4 regions of the Virgibacillus kimchii genome follow, and region 3 is predicted to be linked to each of the others. Evidence: riboswitches for the same ligand, from Rfam matches in the RefSeq annotation. Region 3 holds a riboswitch; each other region holds the start of a gene.
What was found. Region 3 has a riboswitch for S-adenosylmethionine ahead of ACZ42C_RS12300 (PLP-dependent aspartate aminotransferase family protein). Riboswitches for the same ligand answer to the same signal wherever they lie in the genome.
Positions count from the first base shown of each region.

Region 1: another riboswitch for S-adenosylmethionine. It lies ahead of ACZ42C_RS13730 (DUF2292 domain-containing protein); the one in region 3 lies ahead of ACZ42C_RS12300 (PLP-dependent aspartate aminotransferase family protein).
Region 2: another riboswitch for S-adenosylmethionine. It lies ahead of metA (homoserine O-acetyltransferase MetA); the one in region 3 lies ahead of ACZ42C_RS12300 (PLP-dependent aspartate aminotransferase family protein).
Region 4: another riboswitch for S-adenosylmethionine. It lies ahead of ACZ42C_RS00875 (methionine ABC transporter ATP-binding protein); the one in region 3 lies ahead of ACZ42C_RS12300 (PLP-dependent aspartate aminotransferase family protein).

Region 1 is NZ_AP043951.1:2,858,125-2,863,263, reverse strand. Features, by position in the region: gene ACZ42C_RS13735 (glycerol-3-phosphate dehydrogenase/oxidase) at 1-1,129, shown strand, start outside; SAM riboswitch class I at 1,339-1,449, shown strand; gene ACZ42C_RS13730 (DUF2292 domain-containing protein) at 1,654-1,800, shown strand; gene ACZ42C_RS13725 (MetQ/NlpA family ABC transporter substrate-binding protein) at 1,991-2,824, shown strand; gene ACZ42C_RS13720 (methionine ABC transporter ATP-binding protein) at 2,821-3,822, shown strand; gene ACZ42C_RS13715 (methionine ABC transporter permease) at 3,812-4,465, shown strand; gene ACZ42C_RS13710 (CoA transferase subunit A) at 4,478-5,139, shown strand, end outside.
Region 2 is NZ_AP043951.1:2,710,718-2,715,856, forward strand. Features, by position in the region: gene ACZ42C_RS13030 (aminoglycoside 6-adenylyltransferase) at 1-712, shown strand, start outside; gene metA (homoserine O-acetyltransferase MetA) at 813-1,721, opposite strand; SAM riboswitch class I at 1,796-1,898, opposite strand; gene ACZ42C_RS13040 (hypothetical protein) at 2,205-2,660, shown strand; gene ACZ42C_RS13045 (hypothetical protein) at 2,766-3,074, shown strand; gene ACZ42C_RS13050 (CoxG family protein) at 3,334-3,792, shown strand; gene ACZ42C_RS13055 (hypothetical protein) at 3,799-3,966, opposite strand; gene ACZ42C_RS13060 (phosphoribosylaminoimidazolesuccinocarboxamide synthase) at 4,191-4,871, opposite strand; gene ACZ42C_RS13065 (hypothetical protein) at 5,000-5,139, shown strand, end outside.
Region 3 is NZ_AP043951.1:2,550,316-2,555,454, reverse strand. Features, by position in the region: gene ACZ42C_RS12305 (DUF4097 family beta strand repeat-containing protein) at 1-618, shown strand, start outside; gene ACZ42C_RS12300 (PLP-dependent aspartate aminotransferase family protein) at 722-2,440, opposite strand; SAM riboswitch class I at 2,550-2,668, opposite strand; gene ACZ42C_RS12295 (hypothetical protein) at 3,056-3,253, opposite strand; gene ACZ42C_RS12290 (DUF4181 domain-containing protein) at 3,365-3,622, opposite strand; gene ACZ42C_RS12285 (hypothetical protein) at 3,859-4,401, opposite strand; gene ACZ42C_RS12280 (hypothetical protein) at 4,651-5,040, opposite strand.
Region 4 is NZ_AP043951.1:133,849-138,987, forward strand. Features, by position in the region: gene ACZ42C_RS00850 (arsenate reductase family protein) at 1-220, shown strand, start outside; gene gcvH (glycine cleavage system protein GcvH) at 290-670, shown strand; gene ACZ42C_RS00860 (toprim domain-containing protein) at 753-1,118, shown strand; gene ACZ42C_RS00865 (thioredoxin family protein) at 1,144-1,458, shown strand; gene ACZ42C_RS00870 (Uma2 family endonuclease) at 1,563-2,129, shown strand; SAM riboswitch class I at 2,494-2,603, shown strand; gene ACZ42C_RS00875 (methionine ABC transporter ATP-binding protein) at 2,691-3,722, shown strand; gene ACZ42C_RS00880 (methionine ABC transporter permease) at 3,712-4,380, shown strand; gene ACZ42C_RS00885 (MetQ/NlpA family ABC transporter substrate-binding protein) at 4,689-5,139, shown strand, end outside.

The DNA.
Region 1 (5,139 bases), 310 kb from region 3:
GATTGAAGTGCTTAAAAAAGCGGTCGAACATGGGACACTTGCATTAAACTATGCAAAAGTAACGGACCTCGTATATGAAAATGGCACCGTATCCGGGGTGGAAATGGAGGACCAGTTATCTGGTAAAATACACGAGGTAAAGGCCAATCATATTGTTAATGCTGCAGGCCCGTGGGTGGACACCATCCGGGAACTGGATCAATCGAAAAAGGGAAAGACCCTTCAATTAACCAAAGGTGTCCATCTGGTTTTCGATCAGGCGCGTTTTCCGCTGACGCAGGCTGTCTATTTTGATACGCCGGACGGGAGAATGATGTTTGCCATACCACGGGATGGCAAAACATATGTCGGAACAACAGACACGGAATATGATAAAAATATTGCCAGTCCAGCGATGACGGAAAATGATCGTAATTATATTTTAAAATCCATTGATTTTATGTTTCCCGGGTTAAACCTTACTGACTCTGACGTAGAGTCAAGCTGGGCCGGTTTGCGTCCGTTAATCCATGAAGAAGGGAAGTCCCCTTCTGAAATTTCCCGTAAGGACGAGATTTTTATTTCCGACACAGGCCTTATCTCCATTGCCGGTGGAAAATTAACAGGGTATAGAAAGATGGCGGAGAGTGTGGTAAATGCGGTGACGAAAAGAATGGAAACAGGAAAGGAGCAGCTCAGCAGTTCCGGCACCAAAACGTTGCCGATATCCGGCGGGGAAGTCGGCGGTTCGGATGGTTTTCCCGGTTTCGTGAAAGAAAAGGTAAAAGAGGGTGTGGAAGCGGGCGTTGCGGAAGAGGATGCCAGGTTTATAGCAGAATTTTATGGTTCGAATGCACCCATGCTTTATGAGTTATATAAACAAGGAAAGGTGAAAAACAGCCGTTTGCAGCCGCTGACTTATGCCATGCTGCATTACAGCGTGGAATACGAAGGAGCCTGCAAACCAACAGACTTTTTCATCCGCCGCACCGGTGCATTATTTTTCGATGTTGACTGGGTCAACCAGGAGAAAGCCGCGGTAATGGAAGAAATGAAGGTAATGCTGAATTGGACGGAAGAACAGTCGGAGATGTATGAAGCGGAACTGGATCAGTTTCTTTATGAGGCAAAGCATCCGGTTGAAGAATGAAAATAGAGTCGGGTTCCTTCGCTAAAAATAGTTTGCATGTTATTTGGGTATTATTTATTTTTTTTAGTTCGTTCTGGGTGGAAGTTTTAACAGCAATGAAAGCGGGATTATTAGTGTACAGGAAAAAATAAAATGCAAATCCCCAGTTGACAACTAAAAATGAAACCGATAGAATAAACAGCATCATATTAAATTTAAATATTTCAAAACTCTTATACAGAGAGGTGGAGGGAATTGGCCCTGTGAAACCTCGGCAACCATTGATTTTAATTTCAAACGGTGCCAAATCCAACAGATTTATATTATCTGAGATATAAGAGGTTTTTGCTTACATATGCTGTAATGCTTCGACCTCTTATATATTAAGGGGTCTTTTTTCATGTGGTACTTCCTCAAGTGAGTACTGAGCCCTCTGTATAATTGTTCAAGGGAGGCGAGGCTGCGCGGAAATACATGCTCATTCATCAAAGTGCTGCTTGTAATTGGAATACTGCTTAAGAAAGGGTGAGGATGTGAGTCAGAAGGTGAAGAAGGGTACAGAAGAAAAAGAGAAATATGAAATAATTACAAATGCGCTGAAAGATTTACGGTTTGGAGAGATCAATATTACGATTCATGAAGGGAAAATTGTACAAATTAACCGGATTGAAAAACAGCGGTTTTCCAATTAAATAAACAGAAGCTGACCGGACAACTGGAGGCCTCTTGTATCACTGAATTGCTATGCAGCTTTTTAGTGATGTGAGAGGTTTTTTTAATAGCTTAATAGATGCAAAAAATTGTTCGGCCCAGTATATCTGTCCCAGGAAAAATCAGGCATAACCAATAACAAAAATTGAAGCTGACCAGGAGGTTTATTAGATGAGAAAAACATTCATTTGCCTATTGCTATTCATAACAGGTGTCGCTTTGGCTGCATGTGGTTCGACTTCTGCAAGTGAGGAAGGCAAGGAAATAACAATAGGGGCAACAGCAGGCCCTTACAGTGATCAACTGCAGGAAGGAATTATCCCCATTCTTGAGGAGGAAGGTTATTCCATTGATGTCGTGGAATTTAACGACTATATTCAACCGAATAATGCGCTGAATGAGGGGGAAATTGATGCCAATCTATACCAGAACCGTAATTATTTGAACAACTTCAATGCAGACCATGGAATGGATTTAGTTGTCCCTTTTGCAGTGCCGACAGCACCAATTGCCTTATATTCAGAAAGACATACTTCGCTTGAGGATGTGGAAGCAGGAATGAAGGTGACATTGCCGAATGACCCGGTGAACCTGGCAAGATCTCTTCATATGCTGGAGGATTACGGCTGGATTTCGATTCATGAGGAAGCGGATCCGATTACAGCTTCTGAAAATGATATTGAAGAAAATCATTTAGACCTGCAGGTGGAGCCAATCGATCCGGCACAAACACCAAGGTCTTTGGGTGATACTGATTTTGCATTTGTAAATGGCAATTTTGCACTTGCTTCAGGCTTGAAATTGGAAGAAGCGGTGGATGTAGAGAAGACTTCAGAGGATTTTCTGATCTATTTAACCGTACGTAAGGAAGATGAGAATGAAGATTTTGTGGAGGCATTAAGAAAAGCTTATGAATCCGAGAAATTTCTGAAATATACCAATGAGCACTTGCAAGGATATGTGAAACCGCCATATCAAGTGGAAGTGGAGGAGAGCACTGAATGATAAAAATCGTTAATGTAACAAAGCAATATGATAATGTGACAGCATTGGAAGCAGTTAATTTAACGATTCATAAAGGAGAGATTTTTGGCATCATCGGATACAGTGGAGCCGGCAAGAGTACATTGCTGCGGTGTCTGAATTTATTGGAAAGGCCGACAGAGGGAAAAATCCTAATCGATCAAAAGGATATGACCAGCCTTTCGGATAAGGAGGTAAGAAAAGAAAGGCAGAAAACCGGGATGATCTTTCAGCATTTTCATTTGATCAGTTCAAAAAAGGTGTATGATAATGTCGCATTTTCCTTGAAGGCAGCCGGAAAAAGCAAGCAGGAAATTAATCAGCGTGTACCGGAGCTGCTTGAAATGGTCGGTCTCAGTGAAAGAGCGGATCATTACCCTGCCCAGTTGTCCGGCGGCCAAAAACAGCGGGTTGGCATAGCGAGGGCGTTGGCCAATGACCCGAAAGTATTGCTCTGTGATGAGGCAACATCTGCACTGGATCCAACAACAACGAAATCCATTTTAAAACTGTTAAAAGATATCAATGAGAAGCTCGGAATTACGATTGTGCTGATTACCCATGAGATGTCGGTCGTGCAGCAGATCTGTCATCGGATTGCTGTCATGGAAAATGGAAAAGTGGTAGAGGCCGGAGAGGTGTATGACCTGTTTTCCGGTCCGAAAAGTCCTTTGACGAAGGAATTCGTGCAAACGGTCCATGCCTTGTCACTCCCTGACCGGCTGCTTGAGGGGAGAAAGGGATCAATTGTACAAATTATCTTCAGAGGAAAATCTGCCGAAGAAGGAATTATTTCCGAAACGTTGGCCAAGTTTCAAGTTGACATAAATATTTTGCATGGTCAAATTACGTATATTCAAGATCGTCCGTTAGGCACCCTCATTATTGAAATCGTAGGGGATCAAAAGGAAATAGACAGCACTATTGCATATATTACAAAGCGGACGAATCAGTTGGAGGTGCTTGCCGATGTCGCTTGATATGGTAAATGAATTCGGGCAGGCATTTTTGGATACGTCATGGATGATGGGGATTGCTGTATTCTTTGCGATTATCATTGGTGTTCCACTGGGGATTGCTTTATTTGTTACAAGTGAAGGGATGTTCTGGGAAAACCGATTTATGCAGCAGGTTGCAGGCACAATTATTAACATCATCCGGTCAATCCCTTTTATTATTTTGCTTGTTGTGCTTATTCCGTTAACCAAACTGATTCTTGGTACAACGATGGGCCCAACTGCCGCCAGTGTCTCACTAAGCTTTGCTGCGGTGCCATTTTATGCACGACTGGTGGAAAATTCACTGAGAGAGATTGATAAAGGAGTAATTGAAGCTGCGGAATCATGCGGTGCTTCCCCGTGGCTGATTATAAAAGATGTCCTTTTACCTGAAGCAAAATCGGGGATGATTGCCGGTTTAACCGTCACAGTCATCAGTTTATTAAGCTATTCTGCGATGGCGGGAATTGTTGGCGGAGGAGGGATTGGTGACCTTGCCATCCGATTTGGCTACTACCGCTTTCAAAATGAAGTCATGATCGCCACGGTTATTATATTGGTCATCCTTGTACAGCTAATTCAGTTTATTGGTGACCGTACAGCAAAAGCAGTAGATAAAAGATAGGGAGGAAGAAAGATGACGGAAACAATCGTGAAAGATACAGATATATCAAGGCTTTACGGATGGGAGCATCCTGATCACATGAGGGAGTTCAGAAAAAAGCATAAATCACTGAAAAAGAAGGAGAAGTTAACAACCCTGGAAGAGGCGGTAAATAGCGGAGTGAAGAAAGGGGATTATGTTGTATTTGGCGGCATGGGTTCTGTCAGAAATCCCATTGCTGCAGTGCACGAAATTATTCGTCAAAAAACCGGGGATCTAACCATTGGCACAAAGGGATCCCAGCATGATTGGCAGTTATTGGCCGCAGCCGGCAATGTAACAAAAGCAGAGGTGTCCTATGGATTCGCCGATGAAGTGCGCGGGCTTGCCCGGCCGGCGAGAGCAGCTGTGGAGTCAGGCCGTTTAAAGGTATTGTCGGAAACAACCAATGCGGCATTTCAATGGAGATTTACGGCTGCCATGAAAGGCCTTTCCTTTTACCCAACCCGGTCCTCACTCGGAGCGGATACATTGCACTACAGCGGGTCCAAAACAATTATCGATCCATTTACGGAAGAGCCTGTAGAACTTCTTCCGGCATGCTACCCGGATGTGGCGATTCTTCATGTGCACCGGGCGGATCGTTATGGTAATTGCCAGATTGATGGAAATGTGGCAGAAGACGTGGAAATCGC
Region 2 (5,139 bases), 160 kb from region 3:
AGATGAGAATTGGGTGAACACATTCGGAGATTTGCTAATGATGCAGGAGCCGGATAGAAATGATAAAGCCACTGGTAAACCAGTGAACATCGATCGTTCTTACGGTTACTTAATGCTATTCACTGATGGAAACCGAATTGATCTTCACATAGAAACAAAAGAAGTCACGAGGGAAAACTATGTAAATGATAAACTGACCATCCCCCTGCTTGATAAGGATCATATCCTACCGCAAATTCCCGCTCCCACGGATATCGATTATCACATTAAAAAGCCTGTATACGCAGCATTTCATAGCTGCTGCAACGATTTCTGGTGGTGCCTGCAAAACGTGGCCAAAGGATTGTGGCGGGATGAATTGCCATATGCAAAGCAAATGTTTGAATATGAAATCAGGTCAAGACTTGATGAAATGGTATCCTGGTGGATTGGAAATGAGCATGATTTTGATGTTTCATCAGGGAAAATGGGCAAGTATTTTAAACGGTATCTGCCCGAATCACATTGGAAAATGTATGTAAAAACCTACGCCAGCCACAATTACGAGTACTTTTGGAAATCTATTTTTATTACATGTGAGTTATTTAGAACCCTGGCAAAGGATCTCGCTGTTCAGTGGGGCTTTACCTATCCTGAAGAAGATGACAGTAACATGACGAAGTACCTTCAACAAGTCAGGCAATTACCACCTGATGCGGTGACAATCTTTTAACCAGACATTCCATCTATTTGTGCTTCCCGCATTATATAATATAAAAGACCGCTTATGAATCAGATTCATAGGCGGCCTTTTCATTTGGATCTGTTGCGGGTCAGTCCCATTCATAAGGCGTTTCCTGGTATACATAGTAATTCAGCCAATTGGAAAACAACAGATGTGTATGGGATCGCCACGTATTCAGCGGGCGTTTTTTTACATCATCATTGGGAAAATAGTGCTGTGGTACGGCAATGTCCACTCCTTTGGCTGTATCCCGCTGATATTCTTCTGCAAGCGTCTCAGCATCATATTCCAAATGGCCAGTCAACATAATATGTTTTTCATCCTTGGACATAATCATAAATACCCCTGCTTCCTCGGATGCCGACAGCACCGTAAGCTCAGGGTGGTTTTCCACTTCCTCCATCGACACCGAAGTATAGCGGGAATGCGGGGCCCGGTACGCTTCATCAAAGCCCCGGACGAGTTTTACCGTCGGATCGGTAACCTGATGATCAAAAACGCCAAAACATTTTTCCGGGAGGGCATACTTATCAATTCCATAATGATAATATAAAGCAGCCTGTGCTCCCCAGCAAATATGCATCACGGAAGTTACATTTTCTTTCGTCCATTCCATAATTTCCGTAAGCTCTTCCCAATAGTCCACTTCTTCAAATGTTAAATGCTCTATCGGTGCTCCGGTGATAATCATTCCGTCAAATCGCCGGTCTTTTATTTGGTCAAACGTCGAATAAAAAGTATCCAGATGTGACTTACTGGCGTTTTTTGATTCATGTGTAGCCATCCGAAGAAACGTCACATTTACCTGCAATGGCGTATTCCCCAGTACGCGCAGCAGCTGAAGTTCTGTTCTTTCTTTTTCCGGCATCAAATTCAGCAGGAGAATATTCAGTGCACGAATATCCTGGGTTCGTGCGCGTTCCTCATCCATGACAAATATTTTTTCCTGTTTCAGTTTTTCTGTTGCCGGCAATGCTTTCGGTATATTAATTGGCAATGTTGCTCTCTCCTTTATCATTGGTCATAAAAACAAAAAACCCCTTTTTGCTTTGATTGCCAAAAGGGAAGCCCGTTTTATCATTCAAAGCAAATGCTTTGTTGGTATTAGCACCTTACTGGACGTAGGTTGCTGTGACATCATTGAGCCAAGTCTCTCAGTCACTCTTAATAACTATTCAATTAGTAACAGTATATATGAAATCTCGCGAAATGGGAAGGGTAAATAAATTGTAATTATTTCTGAATAAAGATATAATTAAATCATCTTCATCATCTCTCTTCTTAAAATTACTTCCAGAAAAACTTCGATTTTTTTCTTTTCTTTTAAAAAACTCGCATTCGTTCGCCTTTTAGTGAATGTGTCAGCGTATCCATGAAAGTTTCAGCTAGCTCGAATCCACTTCTTAGATAAATACTTTCTTCACTTGCAACAATGCATCAGGATTATCGTGTTAAAATTAAATAATCAAGGAGTGATATTATGGCATCCATCATACAAGCAATCGCCTGTCCCCATTGCAACTGCTCTGCGACGGAGGATTTTTACTATAAAATGGGCGAGAAATTCATATGGTGTTTTCGATGTGGCTATTACTATGAAAAGATCCAGGATTATTACGACTCTGATAAAAATAAAATATATTATAAGGAAAATGAATACCAAGGGTATGGCATTTTTCGATTAGAAAAAGAAGATGAAGAATCACAGCAAATTATATTTCATGAGCCATTGAATGAAAAGGAAATCCATAGCTTTACACTGCAGATGCAGGAAGAAGGCGTGCTTCTGGAAAACAGCTATTTTGTTTTATTCGAAAACGGCGAATTTCAGTTTCTCGCCGGCAATCCGCCGGAAGATTTTTATTTGTCATTTGAAGATTATAAACAAAAACAGGAAGAAAACGGTAAAAATATTGTAACCATACTTCCTCTCTAAACGAGGAGAGAGATGATGAAGAAAGCAACTTGAATTTATCTTTTCAATCTGCGGTCAATCAATTATAATAATAGAAAAGGCGGTGAGCTCATGGAGGAACCAACGATGTTAAAACAAATTCTTGGTGCGTTAAAAGATCATTCAGAAAAGATGGATAAACAGTTCGAGCATTTGAATAACAGAATTGATGGTCTGGAATTAAGGATAGATAACCTGGAGTCAAGAATGGACAAACTGGAATCCAGAATGGATAATATGGAATTAAGAATGGAAACAGGCTTTGACCAACTTGGAAAAAAATTTGACGGCATGCGCGTGGAATTAACAGAAACCCGGGAAACGACAGACTTCGTATTAAGTAAAACCGCCCAACACGAGAAGAAACTCCATCAGTTTGAAAACCAGCACTATTAAGCCCCAGTATAATCAGGAACAGACCAAAACAATGCGGATATTTAGGCCTGTTCTTTTTTTATCATATACAGGAGAAACCTGAAGACATGTTGATGTTGAAGCTTTCTCTATATACCATGAAAAGATCGGAAAGCCACTTCCATAGGAATGGAGTCATAATTGGACATTGAAAAAATATAATAAGAAGCAGACAAGTTTCAGCTGGTGAAAAGACAGGGAATGAATAAAAATATACATGATGAAAAGGAGGAAAATCGTTATGCCAAGCGGAACATATCATGAAGAACTCCAATTACCTATTATGAGAGTATGGGATTTCGTTAGCGATATGAATAATTGGGCTCCTTTGGTTCCCGGTTATATTGACCATGAAATTATCAATGATAGAGAGTCCTATTGGGAATTTATGGGGGATATCGGAATTTTAAAACGGAAAATTAAGTTGCAGGTTACCATTACCAAATGGGAAAAACCCTCCAAAGTCACCTTTAATTTAGAAGGCAAAAATGAAAAATTTACAGGAAGCGGCTATTTTGAGGGGATTGCTTTGGACGAAGATAAAACACAAATGACCGGAAACCTGGATATTACAGCAACCGGCATGAAATCTCCAGTTATTAACCCTGTTCTGACGACATTTGTTCCAAAAACAGCTGAAGATCTAACCCAGGCGGTTGCCGAAAAAATCAGGGAAACAGAAAAAGAAAACATGGGATAACATACGCTATCCCATGTTTTTTTTACGCTCCCTGTCTAAACCCAAATAACCTCTTTTGAAACCCATGTTTTTTCCTTTTTTTGATTTCATATAAAGCTTATGCTCTTCCGCTCTTCTTCTCATGTTTCTCATATTGTCTTCAGCTATACTTCTGTAAATATCTTGATTCATCATATATCTAACCTTCCTTGTTTTAGTTTCTATGTATAGTTTACCCTGATTACTGTTTTTTCACTTCGGCACGAAGGTTGATTTTTCATACAAAAAATCCCCTGCTTTATCAGTAGGGGATTTTCCGTCTGAAGGCGGAGAAGGCGAAACAAGGATTTCATTCTTTCTGAAACAAAAAAGGGTAAAGAGATAATCCCCTTTGCCCTGTTTTTGTCAATTACCTTTCTTTATGGAGTGATTAATTTCTGTAATTCCAATGGCTCTATGTATTTCCCGTCCTTATAAGCCCTCATGTTGCCGCCGGAAATCTCGTCAATTAGCAATATTTGATCATTTGCATCCCTGCCGAATTCCAATTTTATGTCATACAACTCCACATCGTTTTCAGCAAGCGTTTCTTTCACAACGTCAGAGATTTTGACCGTAAGCTTTTTTAACGTGTCGTATTCCTCTCCTGTTAAAATATCCAGCATTTGCAATGCATCCTTATTGATCGGTGGATCTCCCCGCTCATCATCCTTTAACGTAACCTCTACAAAGGCATCCAGGGTTTGTCCTTCCTTCGCATATTTCCCGTAACGACGCAGAAAACTTCCAACTGCACGGTACCGACAAATAACTTCAAGCCCTTCCCCGAAAACTTCCGCCGGCTTTACCGTCATTGTGCGCTCCTCTATATCTGCATCGATATAATGGGTGGGAATACCATTTTCTTTCAGCTTCTCAAAAAAGAACTTGGTCATTTTCAGTCCGGCTTTGCCTGCCCCATCCAGGGTGAGGCCAACTGTATTTGCACCCGGATCAAATACCCCGTCCTCTCCGGTGACATCATCCTTGAATTTTAATAAATAATTCCCATTGTCCAACTTGTATACATCTTTTGTTTTTCCGGCATATAGTTGTTTCATGGCCGACTTCCTCACTTTTCATCTGATTTCATGACTGCCCAATACGTTATTCGTCATATATTTTATGTTATCATATAACTAATACTTGACATAGTCTTAATGTAAGAAAAGTATGCTGGGAGGATTACATGATGGATGTGTGGTATGTAAGCTATGGTTCCAACTTATGTGAGAGCCGTTTTTCCTGTTATATTGAAGGCGGCATGCCTGAAGGCTCTGAGAAAGCGGAAAGAGGCTGTATGAACCGGACGCCGCCCAAAAGGACAGA
Region 3 (5,139 bases):
CCGGCAGATACGAAACAAGTCAGACTTAATCTGGAAGGCATAGTTACAGAAGGGGAGGAACCCAGTTTTTCGATCGAAACAAATGAGGGTACTTTAATGATCCAGATTAAAGAGAAAAGGAAATTTTTCCGCATTAATCCCTTTTCAGGTTCACCGGAACTGAATATATACTTGCCGGATAAAAGGTATGAATCTCTCACTGCCGAGATGGATAACGGCGCTTTTCAGGCTGAGGATCTGTCAATTAATGAAATACAGGCAAAAACGGATAATGGAAGTGTTGTATTAGACAGGGTTATGGCGGTGGCTGCCGATGTAAGAACGTCCAACGGTAAAATTGAATTGAACCATGTGGAAGGGGATGTCACAGGCAAATCCAATAATGGGGCTATTTCACTTACAGCTGATGATTTGGATCGTGATATTAACATGGAAACAGATAATGGCAAAATCACGGTAAAGACGGAAAAGGAACCAACAAATGCGGTTATTGATGCCCGGACGGATAACGGAAGGATCACGGTCTTTGGAAACACAGATTGGGATACAGTGATTGGAAACGGGGAACACGAAATAAAATTGCGGACAAATAATGGAAGGATAACGATAGATAAATAGCCTTTCTTGTGAAAAACCTGTGTTAATTATATCAATCATTCATAGTAACAATAAAGAAGGCATACACCAATCTACACTGGTGTATGCCTTCCGTATTAACATTCTAATTCCCGGCAACCACGGTCGATGACTGTCCGCCACGCAGGCGATTTACTTCATCAAGCGGATTTTTCCCGGTGATTACTGTAATCCCCGCTGCGCGTGCATGGTCGATGGTTTCCTCATGTCCTTCAGGCTGTTCCACTAAAAGAACTTTGCCCTGCTTATTAATAAACTGTTCTATCGTACCTGCCGGCAGCTTTGCGCCATTGACCCATACAGCATCTACCTGGTCCACTTCTTCAATGCCGGAAACTTCTTCCGATTCCCCGATGGATACCAGCTTGAAGCCAAATGCTTCCAGTTTGGTTGCTGTTTCTCCGGCCTTGTCAGCTTCTGCCACGGCAATCACTTTTTGCCTTGGTGCGCCTTCACTGCGGTCAAATGGAGAGGAGAATAACCAGTTGGAAGCTGCTTCCTCTGATACCTCGAATACCGCTTCTTCACCGGTTGCCTTGGCAATTCCCTGATCCAGTGTATAGAGAACGTCCTGTATTGATTCCAGGCCGACAGAGAGCCGTACAAGTTCCTCTGTTACCCCGCTTGAAGCCAGCTGGTCCTCATTTAACTGCTGATGCGTTGTGGAAGCAGGGTGGATAATCAGCGATTTCGCATCACCCACATTGGCTACATGCGACCATAGCTCAATATTGTCAATTAATTTTCTTCCTGCTTCTCTGCCGCCTTTAATGCCAAACGTGATAATGGAGCCAAAACCGCCACGTAAATATTTTTTCGCCAGTTCATGGGATGGATGCTCTTTCAGGCCGGGATAATTCACCCATGCAACAGCGGGGTGTTTCTTTAGATATTTCGCTGTTTCCAGTGCATTTTCATTGTGACGCTCAATACGTAAATGCAGTGTCTCCAGCCCTTGTAAAAATTGAAATGCATTTTGCGGGCTTAATGATGCACCAGTATCCCTGAGCAGCTGTACCCGTAATTTGGTGGCAAAGGCTGCTGGACCTACATCGACAAAACGAAGTCCGTTATAGCTTTCATCCGGCTCGGTGAATCCGGGGAATTTTCCATTGTCCCAGGCAAAACGGCCGCCATCAACTACTACACCTCCAATGGACGTACCATGTCCGCCAATCCATTTTGTTGCGGAATGAACGATGATATCCGCACCCCAGTGAATTGGTTTGGAAAGTGGGGCAAATGTGTTGTCAATGATTAAAGGGATACCGTGTTTATGGGCAACTTCCGCCACCTTTTCCACATCAAAAATGTACAGGCTTGGGTTTGTAATGATTTCCCCGAAAATTGCTTTTGTTTTATCGGTGATGGCTGCTTCAATGGCGTTAACATCTGTGCCGTCGACGAGCTTTACATTTACGCCATAGCGCGGTAATGTATGAACGAAAAGGTTATACGTTCCGCCGTACAGATTACTGTCGGCAATGATTTCATCGCCGCTTTTAGCCACATTTAAAATGGCATAGGTGATCGCAGCCATTCCGGAAGCTGTAGCTACCGCAGCAACCCCATCCTCCAGTTGAGCCACCCGCTCTTCAAAAGCGCCGACGGTAGGATTCATGATCCGGCTGTAAATATTACCCGGTTCTGCAAGTCCAAATAAATTCTGTGCATGCTCCGTATCACGGAAAACATAGGATGTCGTTTGATAGATTGGCACCGCCCGGGAACCTGTAGTAGGATCCACTTCCTGGCCACCGTGAAGTAATACTGTTTCTGGTTTTTGGTAATGAAATTGAGACATGAAAAATTCCTCCTTGAGTTGTTTGTTTTTAATTAAAGTTATCTGGAGGAAGACGAGTTAAATATAAAAACCCTCTTCCTAAGAAGAGGGTGTTATGTAACCGGTCCTCCTCTTATCTTCCAGATCGGACTTGATCTGTAGGATTTAGCACCGTAAAAAGCAAGTATTACTTGCCTTCAGGTTGCCGGGCTTCACAGGGCCTATTCCCTCCACCGCTCTTGATAAGAGATTTAATTTTTTAGATTACGATTATTATAGGATTAAAGTTGCGGGTTTGTCAAGGGTTATTTTGAAAGGTTTTTTTTTCGATGTACTCTTTCCGAATAAATTTGAAGAAATATAACGAGGCTCGACAGCGGATGTTACATAAAAGTCTGATCAACTAATCTCTTTTAGCCAAGTCTTCCAGCCAATCAGTTACGATTCTGCTAAGAATAAATGAAATTACAAACGCTAATATAAGTGAAATTAAACCTATAAAGAAGGAGAGGGCTCTATCATAAAAAAATAGATCCGCTATGTAGTTGACTATACGGAATAAAATCAGGAAAATAACTATAAATGAAACTACATTAATAAGTGGTCTAAATTTAAGTTTCATGCTTGTTACTCCGCTCAATAATCTTTTATTTTCTCTAATAAAATTTTTGTACAAGCAACAATTAGCCCAGCGAGTAATATCATTCCCGAATAAATAGGTTGTAGGTGGGTTTCGGCAACCCCTCCCCAAGGGAAGATAACCTGATTTATTATAGGGAAAATCCAAAAATTTAAGATGTAAAATCCTAACATTGTCCCAAGGATTAGTCTCATTTTATATTTCCCCCTTTCAATAACAATAAACTTTATTCAAGTATTTGCCCGATAGTAGATTAAGCCTGTTCTGCTTCTCTCCAGATAGCCAAGACACCTCAAAAGATTAAATTATAATGTAAGACCAAGCAAGTTATAATTAACAACGATTACAGTAGCAATTACGACCAAAAGCATTTCAGTTATTGTTAAAATGAATTGTTTTGGTTCTTCTGCGTATTTCCATTCAAAAAATGCTCTTACGATGTAATCACAAACGCTTAAAAGGACTACTACAATAACAATTAGGTAAATTGAAATATTAGGATTATTTATTACATACCCAAGGAAAAATAAAAGGATAATCATAGTGATAATCCTTAACCCCAATCAACTTTTATACAACTCGTTTATATGATTATATGAAAAAGGCTTTCTTCTTACTTTCTCTATTTTGAGCGTTTTTCTTAATAAACGTTTAACTATAGTGATAATGATAGCCATAATTAATATAATTATTCCGAATTTTAACCAGATCATATTATCCCTCTTAAATATTAACATCCAATACTTGAAAAAATACAACAATTTATGGTGGACCGAATTCTATAAGTTTGTTAATCCTTTTAGTTTATTTCATTAATTGAAACCGCTTCAATTAAAGTTGTAAAGTATGTTTGAACGACGTTATTACTATTTCGAATTGCATCGCTACGGAAAATCAATAGTATTGCCTCATAATCATCCTCTAAAAACTCAAAATTTATTCCTATTTGTACAGAGTTATTCGCTAGTACCTGATTAAAAGTACCGTCTTGTTCATCAATCTCAATCGCAACGTTGGTTTCTTTCTGTTCATTTGCATGTTCGGTCGCGGAAGAGCTAATTTCATTAGTTGACGAGGAGGTGGATTGATTGTGATCATCTGAAAAATTATAAGCTTCATTTATAAAAATATGATTTTCTTCTAAAGCCAAAGAACTATGATTTATTATTTCGGCAGTTATGTAATAGTTATTATCATCCAGCTGCTCAATGTTTAGTATATTAAGTTCCACATCCTCTTGTTTTACAATCATTTCATTTTCTTCTGATAAAAAATTTGTCATTATTACAGCAACAATAACAATAATAAATCCAGTGGTGAAAAGAAAGGTTTTCTTGCTCATAAGTTTCCTCCCTTGTATGTCTGTCCTGACTTTTGCCATAAGTCTTACATACGGTTGATTAAAAGGTAAGAAGGGTATAATATTTCATTATCAGATCAATAAACGGCTTAAGAAGATTGAGATACAATATAAAATAAATTTAAGCCCCCCAAAAAAATTAATGTTGAAGGGCTTAGGTTAGTATTCCCTTTTTACAGATTTTCTTCCAGTTCGGCCTCTGGCTTCTGAAAAGGACGAGTTAACGTTTTATTATTGGTATACTATAGTGTAATTAAACCCTTGTGTAATTGGATCAACATTTGTACCTTGGGCCATTATCAATAAATAATCATTGTTGTTTCTTAGACTTCCTGAATCAAATAATCCAATTTCATCAATCACTTCTCCATATGCAGTTTCTTGTCCTTCGACAGTGTCGTAATAGGTATATGTGTCATTACCAGTTTCTGTTTCTGTAGGCGCAGTGAGCGCTTCGTATGATGAAAAGATTTTACTACCTGGTTCAACCCAAACTAGAATGGCTCTTCCGATATTACTTAAAATGTTACCACTGGTAATACCAGCATACTCTCGACTCCAAAAAATACCATCTACATTTTCTGATCTATTGAAGATTTCAACATCATCTGCAATTGTCAACGGTTATTTTGAAAGAGTTTTTTGCGATGTACCCTTCTTTTAGTTTTGCTAACAAAAAAATAAAGGTCATATTTTTGTGAAAAGTTACATTGCCTCGAT
Region 4 (5,139 bases), 1.8 Mb from region 3:
TATGGCAAAAAGTGGTCTGCCTGCCAAGAAGTTTTTTAATACGAGCGGCAAAAAATACCGGGAATTAAACATAAAGGATAAAATAAAAGATGCAAGCATGGAAGAAATGGCGGAAATATTGGCATCGGACGGTATGCTGATTAAGCGGCCAATTGTTACGGATGGGGAAAAGGTAACTATTGGTTTTAAAGAGGAAACATTTGAAGAAACATGGCTTTAGAAAAAGAACTGGATAAACGGCTGATTAATTAGTATAGTTGAAGTATGATTATTTATTGGAGGGATTGACATGGACACACCGAAAGATCTATTGTACTCAAAAGAACATGAGTGGATAAAAAAAGAAGGAGACAAAGTTCGGATCGGGATTACGGATTTTGCCCAGGATGAGCTTGGTGACGTAGTATTTGTGGAACTTCCCGAAGTTGGAGACGAGCTGGAACTGAACGAACCGTTTGGAAGTGTAGAATCGGTAAAAACAGTATCCGAATTATACGCACCTGTCAGCGGCACTGTTGTGGAAGTCAATGAAGAGCTGGAGGATAGCCCGGAATTTGTGAACGAGTCACCATATGAAAATGCCTGGATGGTTGTTGTGGAACTATCCCAAGAGTCTGAATTGGATGATTTGCTGTCAGCGGAAGGCTATGAAGCAGAAATAAGTGAATAGTTAATTCATCGGTAACTACCTGGCTGGCGTTTACATGTCAGCCTTGTTTTTATTACTTATTTAGTAGGAGTGCTATGTCAGCATGATGAATGAGTCGGAAAAAATCATTATTGTGGAAGGGTTGACAGATAAAAGGGAGCTCGATAAAGTAATTGCCGAGGATCTTACGATTATTTGTACGAACGGTACACTTGGGGTGGAAAAGTTTGATGAACTTTTGGATGAATATGAACTGGATCATAAAGAAGTCTATATTTTGACAGATGAAGACGAGCCGGGTATAGAGCTCCGCAAACAGCTGGCACGGGAACTTCCGCATGCGGAGCATATTTATGTGAGCAGTGAATACCGGGAAGTTGCAACAACGCCCGGGCATGTTTTGGCAGCAGCACTTTTAGGTAAACACATAAAAGTGGATCCTTTTTTTCTGATTGACAGGGAATACTAGAAACTTAAAAGCAAAGGTGATTTTTTTGAAACAAGCAACATTAGAGGAACTGGAACAGAATGATTATTTATTATATATTTATACCCCTTTTTGCGGTACATGCAATCTAGCCAGATCCATGCTGGAAAAAATTGAATCTGTCCATCAGGAGGATGTTTTTCATGAAATGAACGCCTCTTTTTACCCGGAATTCATGCAGGAAAAAAAGATAGAAAGCGTGCCTTGCCTGCTTATCAAAAGAGACGGCAAGATACAAGAAAAAGTGTATACCTTTTATTCAATCCCCAATATTTATACGTATTTATATGAGTACAGACCGGAGATGTTTGCGAAGAATTAGCAGGTATTGTCTAAAAAATCCCTATACCTTTTTTTAATTTCTGCTGTAGACGGTTACAAATCGTGGTAAAATAAAATCAGCAGATAAAAAGTGAGGGAAATAAAATGAATCAATACCGAAGTGATTCAGTTTCCATTGAAGAATACTTTCAAATACGGGAAAACTCTGATGCTTTATTGGAATATATTGATGGGTTTATTTACATGTCGCCATCTCCTTCTACCAAACATCAACGTATAACCAGAAAACTGGAAGCCAAGTTTGGCGTTTTTCTTGAAGGTAAGTCATGTGAATTATTTCATGCGCCATATGACATTGAATTAAAAAGCGAAGAAATAGAAGATTCCAAAGTTGTCATTCCCGACATTAGTATAATTTGTGACAAGGCTGGTTTTACGGATGCCAGATATGTCGGGGTGCCAAATCTGATTGTGGAAATTCTCAGCAAGTCCAATCAATCACATGATTTGATTACAAAATTAAATATCTATATGAACTATGGTGTAGAAGAGTATTGGATTGTTAATCCGATGCTGGGTACCATAACTGTATACACGCTTAATGATGACAAAATGTATGAGCAGCATGACATAAAAACAAATACTGGAGAAATCACCTCTAAATTTCTTGAAGGTTTCAAGGTGGATATTGCAAATATTTTTAAAGATTAAATATGGCTCTCCGCTATTTAGTGTTGAGAGTACAGTCAGAAAGTAGAATCAAAGTCGATTTGACATGGAGCCTCTGCGGGCATGAATTATGAGCCAAGCCGCCAAGCATTAAGGAATGTTGGCTCACGCATTCGATGTTATCATGCCCGCTTCTCCAAATAAAATCTCCTATTCTAACTTCGATTCCCATACTAAAGAGCGAAGAAGATTAAATATTGTTTAGCGTAACCTAATATAAAATCCTGTGCAATAATTACTGGGATTGGATGTACAAATTTATTTATTTTTACGACAACAACTACTGATTGACACTTATAAGGAATAGTGCTATTATACTATTTATCATCCGAAATAAAATGTTCATCTCTTATCCTGAGCGGTGGAGGGGCTGGCCCTGTGAACCCGCGGCAACCTTCAAATCCTGAATTTGAAAGGTGCCAATTCCTGCAAAGCAATCGCTTTGACAGATGAGAGAACGTAAAGACCGATTATTGCGTCTTTCTGTTCTCCGGCAGAAAGGCGTTTTTGATTTTTTGGCCGAGATAAGTTAGGGGGATTACTGTGATATCCATCGAAGGGTTGAGTAAAGTATTTGCTTCAAATAAGAAAAAAATAACGGCTGTAGATGATTTGACCCTTTCGATTCATGAAGGTGAAATCTTTGGTGTCATTGGCTACAGCGGGGCGGGAAAAAGTACGTTTGTCCGCTTGCTTAACCGTCTGGAGGAGCCTACCGGCGGACGGGTAGTCATGGGCGAAAAGGAAATCACTGCATTAAACAGTAAAGAGTTATGCCTTGCCAGACAGGATATTGGCATGATTTTTCAACATTTCAATCTGCTTTGGTCCCGGACAGTGGAGGATAATATTGCTTTTCCGCTGGAAATAGCCGGGATTTCCAAAGCAGAGCGCAAAGAAAAAGTACAAAACCTTATCAATTTGGTTGGTCTTTCCGGCAGGGAAGAAGCATATCCTTCCCAACTGAGCGGCGGGCAAAAGCAGCGGGTCGGCATAGCCAGAGCTTTGGCAAATGACCCAAAAGTATTGCTGTGTGATGAGGCGACTTCTGCACTTGATCCGGAAACGACCAATTCCATTCTGGATCTGCTCGTGGATATTAATGAGAAGCTTGATTTAACGATTATATTGATTACCCATGAAATGCATGTTATTCGTAAAATCTGTAACCGGGTGGCGGTGATGGAAAATGGAAAAATTGTCGAGCAGGGTGATGTGCTCGATGTTTTCTCCAAGCCAAAGCAATTGGTGACAAAGAAATTTGTGGAACAGGTCATGGGGACAAATGATGAGGATGAGAGCATGGACTACCTGCTTCAAACATATGAAACAGGCAAAGTCGTCCGTCTCCATTTTGTCGGTGAAACAACCAATCAGGCCTTGATCAGCCAACTGGCCAAGCAATTTGATATTGAAATTAATATTTTGCAGGGGAAAATTACGCAAACCCAGGCTGGCGCATATGGAACTTTAATTGTACAGCTGGAAGGAAATGAAGAAGAAATAAATAAGGCTGCCCGTTTTATTCAGGAAGATACCTCTGTGGAAATGGAGGATGTCGGATATGATGGATAATTTCTTTTCCAATCTGGATGCCCAGGACTTGATTGAAGCAACTTATGAAACACTTTATATGACCATTGTTGCACTGGCAGGTACGCTCGTTCTCGGGATTATGCTTGGTTTACTGTTATATATGACAAATAAAGGCGGAATTTGGCAAAACAAGTATTTAAATATGATTACAGCTACTATTGTAAACGTATTTCGGGCAATTCCATTTATTATTTTGATTTTGTTATTATTTCCATTTACTAATTTACTGGTAGGAACCCTTCGCGGGCCCACTGCTGCTTTGCCGGCATTGATCATCGGGTCGGCACCGTTTTATGGGAGACTCGTGGAAATTGCTTTAAAGGAAGTGGATAAAGGTGTCATTGAGGCAGCAAAATCCATGGGGGCAAAAACTTCCACCATTATATTTAAAGTGCTGCTCCCCGAATCCATGCCTGCACTTGTTTCAGGCTTAACGGTGACAGCCATTGCCTTAATCGGCTATACTGCTATGGCCGGTGCCATCGGAGCAGGAGGACTTGGAAACTATGCTTATTACTTTGGCTTCCAGCGCAGGGACTGGGACATCGTGCTTGTTTCTACCATTTTGATCGTAATCATCGTGTTTCTGTTCCAGTTTATCGGTGATTTCATTACGAAAAAACTGGATAAACGTTAGAGACTAAAGGTGGAAATGCCCGTTTAGCGACGTATAGAGTGGACTGAGCCGCAGGAGATAAAGGAAACACGACAACGAAAGGAGTCGATGTTGACCAATCGGACGGAGGTGAAGGAAGTCTGGGACTGCGGTACAGTCGTTCCTCGCCCCACCGTAAAGACCCGCTATCGCTGGGCATTGGAGCTGGACGTGGCTAAATACCTTTGCCAAATTATCCAAAGCTTACAAGTTTTATAGTATGTTGAATAATGAATAATTAGGTGAATCCTATTTATCATAAAAAACACATCAAAGGAGAAGAATGACTTATGAAAAAAATACTAGTATTTTTATCTGTTCTATTAATATTATTCCTGGCTGCCTGTGGAGGAGATTCCGAGAATGACACCACGGAAAATGGCGCAGCTGATGATGCGGATACAACCGAAGATGAGGCAACTGAAGAAACAGAACCTGTGGAAATTACCATAGGCGCCTCCAGTACACCACATGCAGAAATCCTTGAAGAAGCGCAACCCCTGCTTGAAGAAGAAGGTATTACATTAAATATTGAAGAGTATCAGGATTATGTCTTTCCAAATGATGACTTGGCAAGTGGAGAACTGGATGCAAACTATTTTCAGCATATCCCCTATTTAGAACAGACGGTTAGTGATACAGGGTATGAATTGGATTATATTGATGGCATTCATGTTGAGCCGATGGGTGTTTATTCCCAGGGAATAGCAAGTGTGGATGAGATTCCAGACGGGGCAGAGG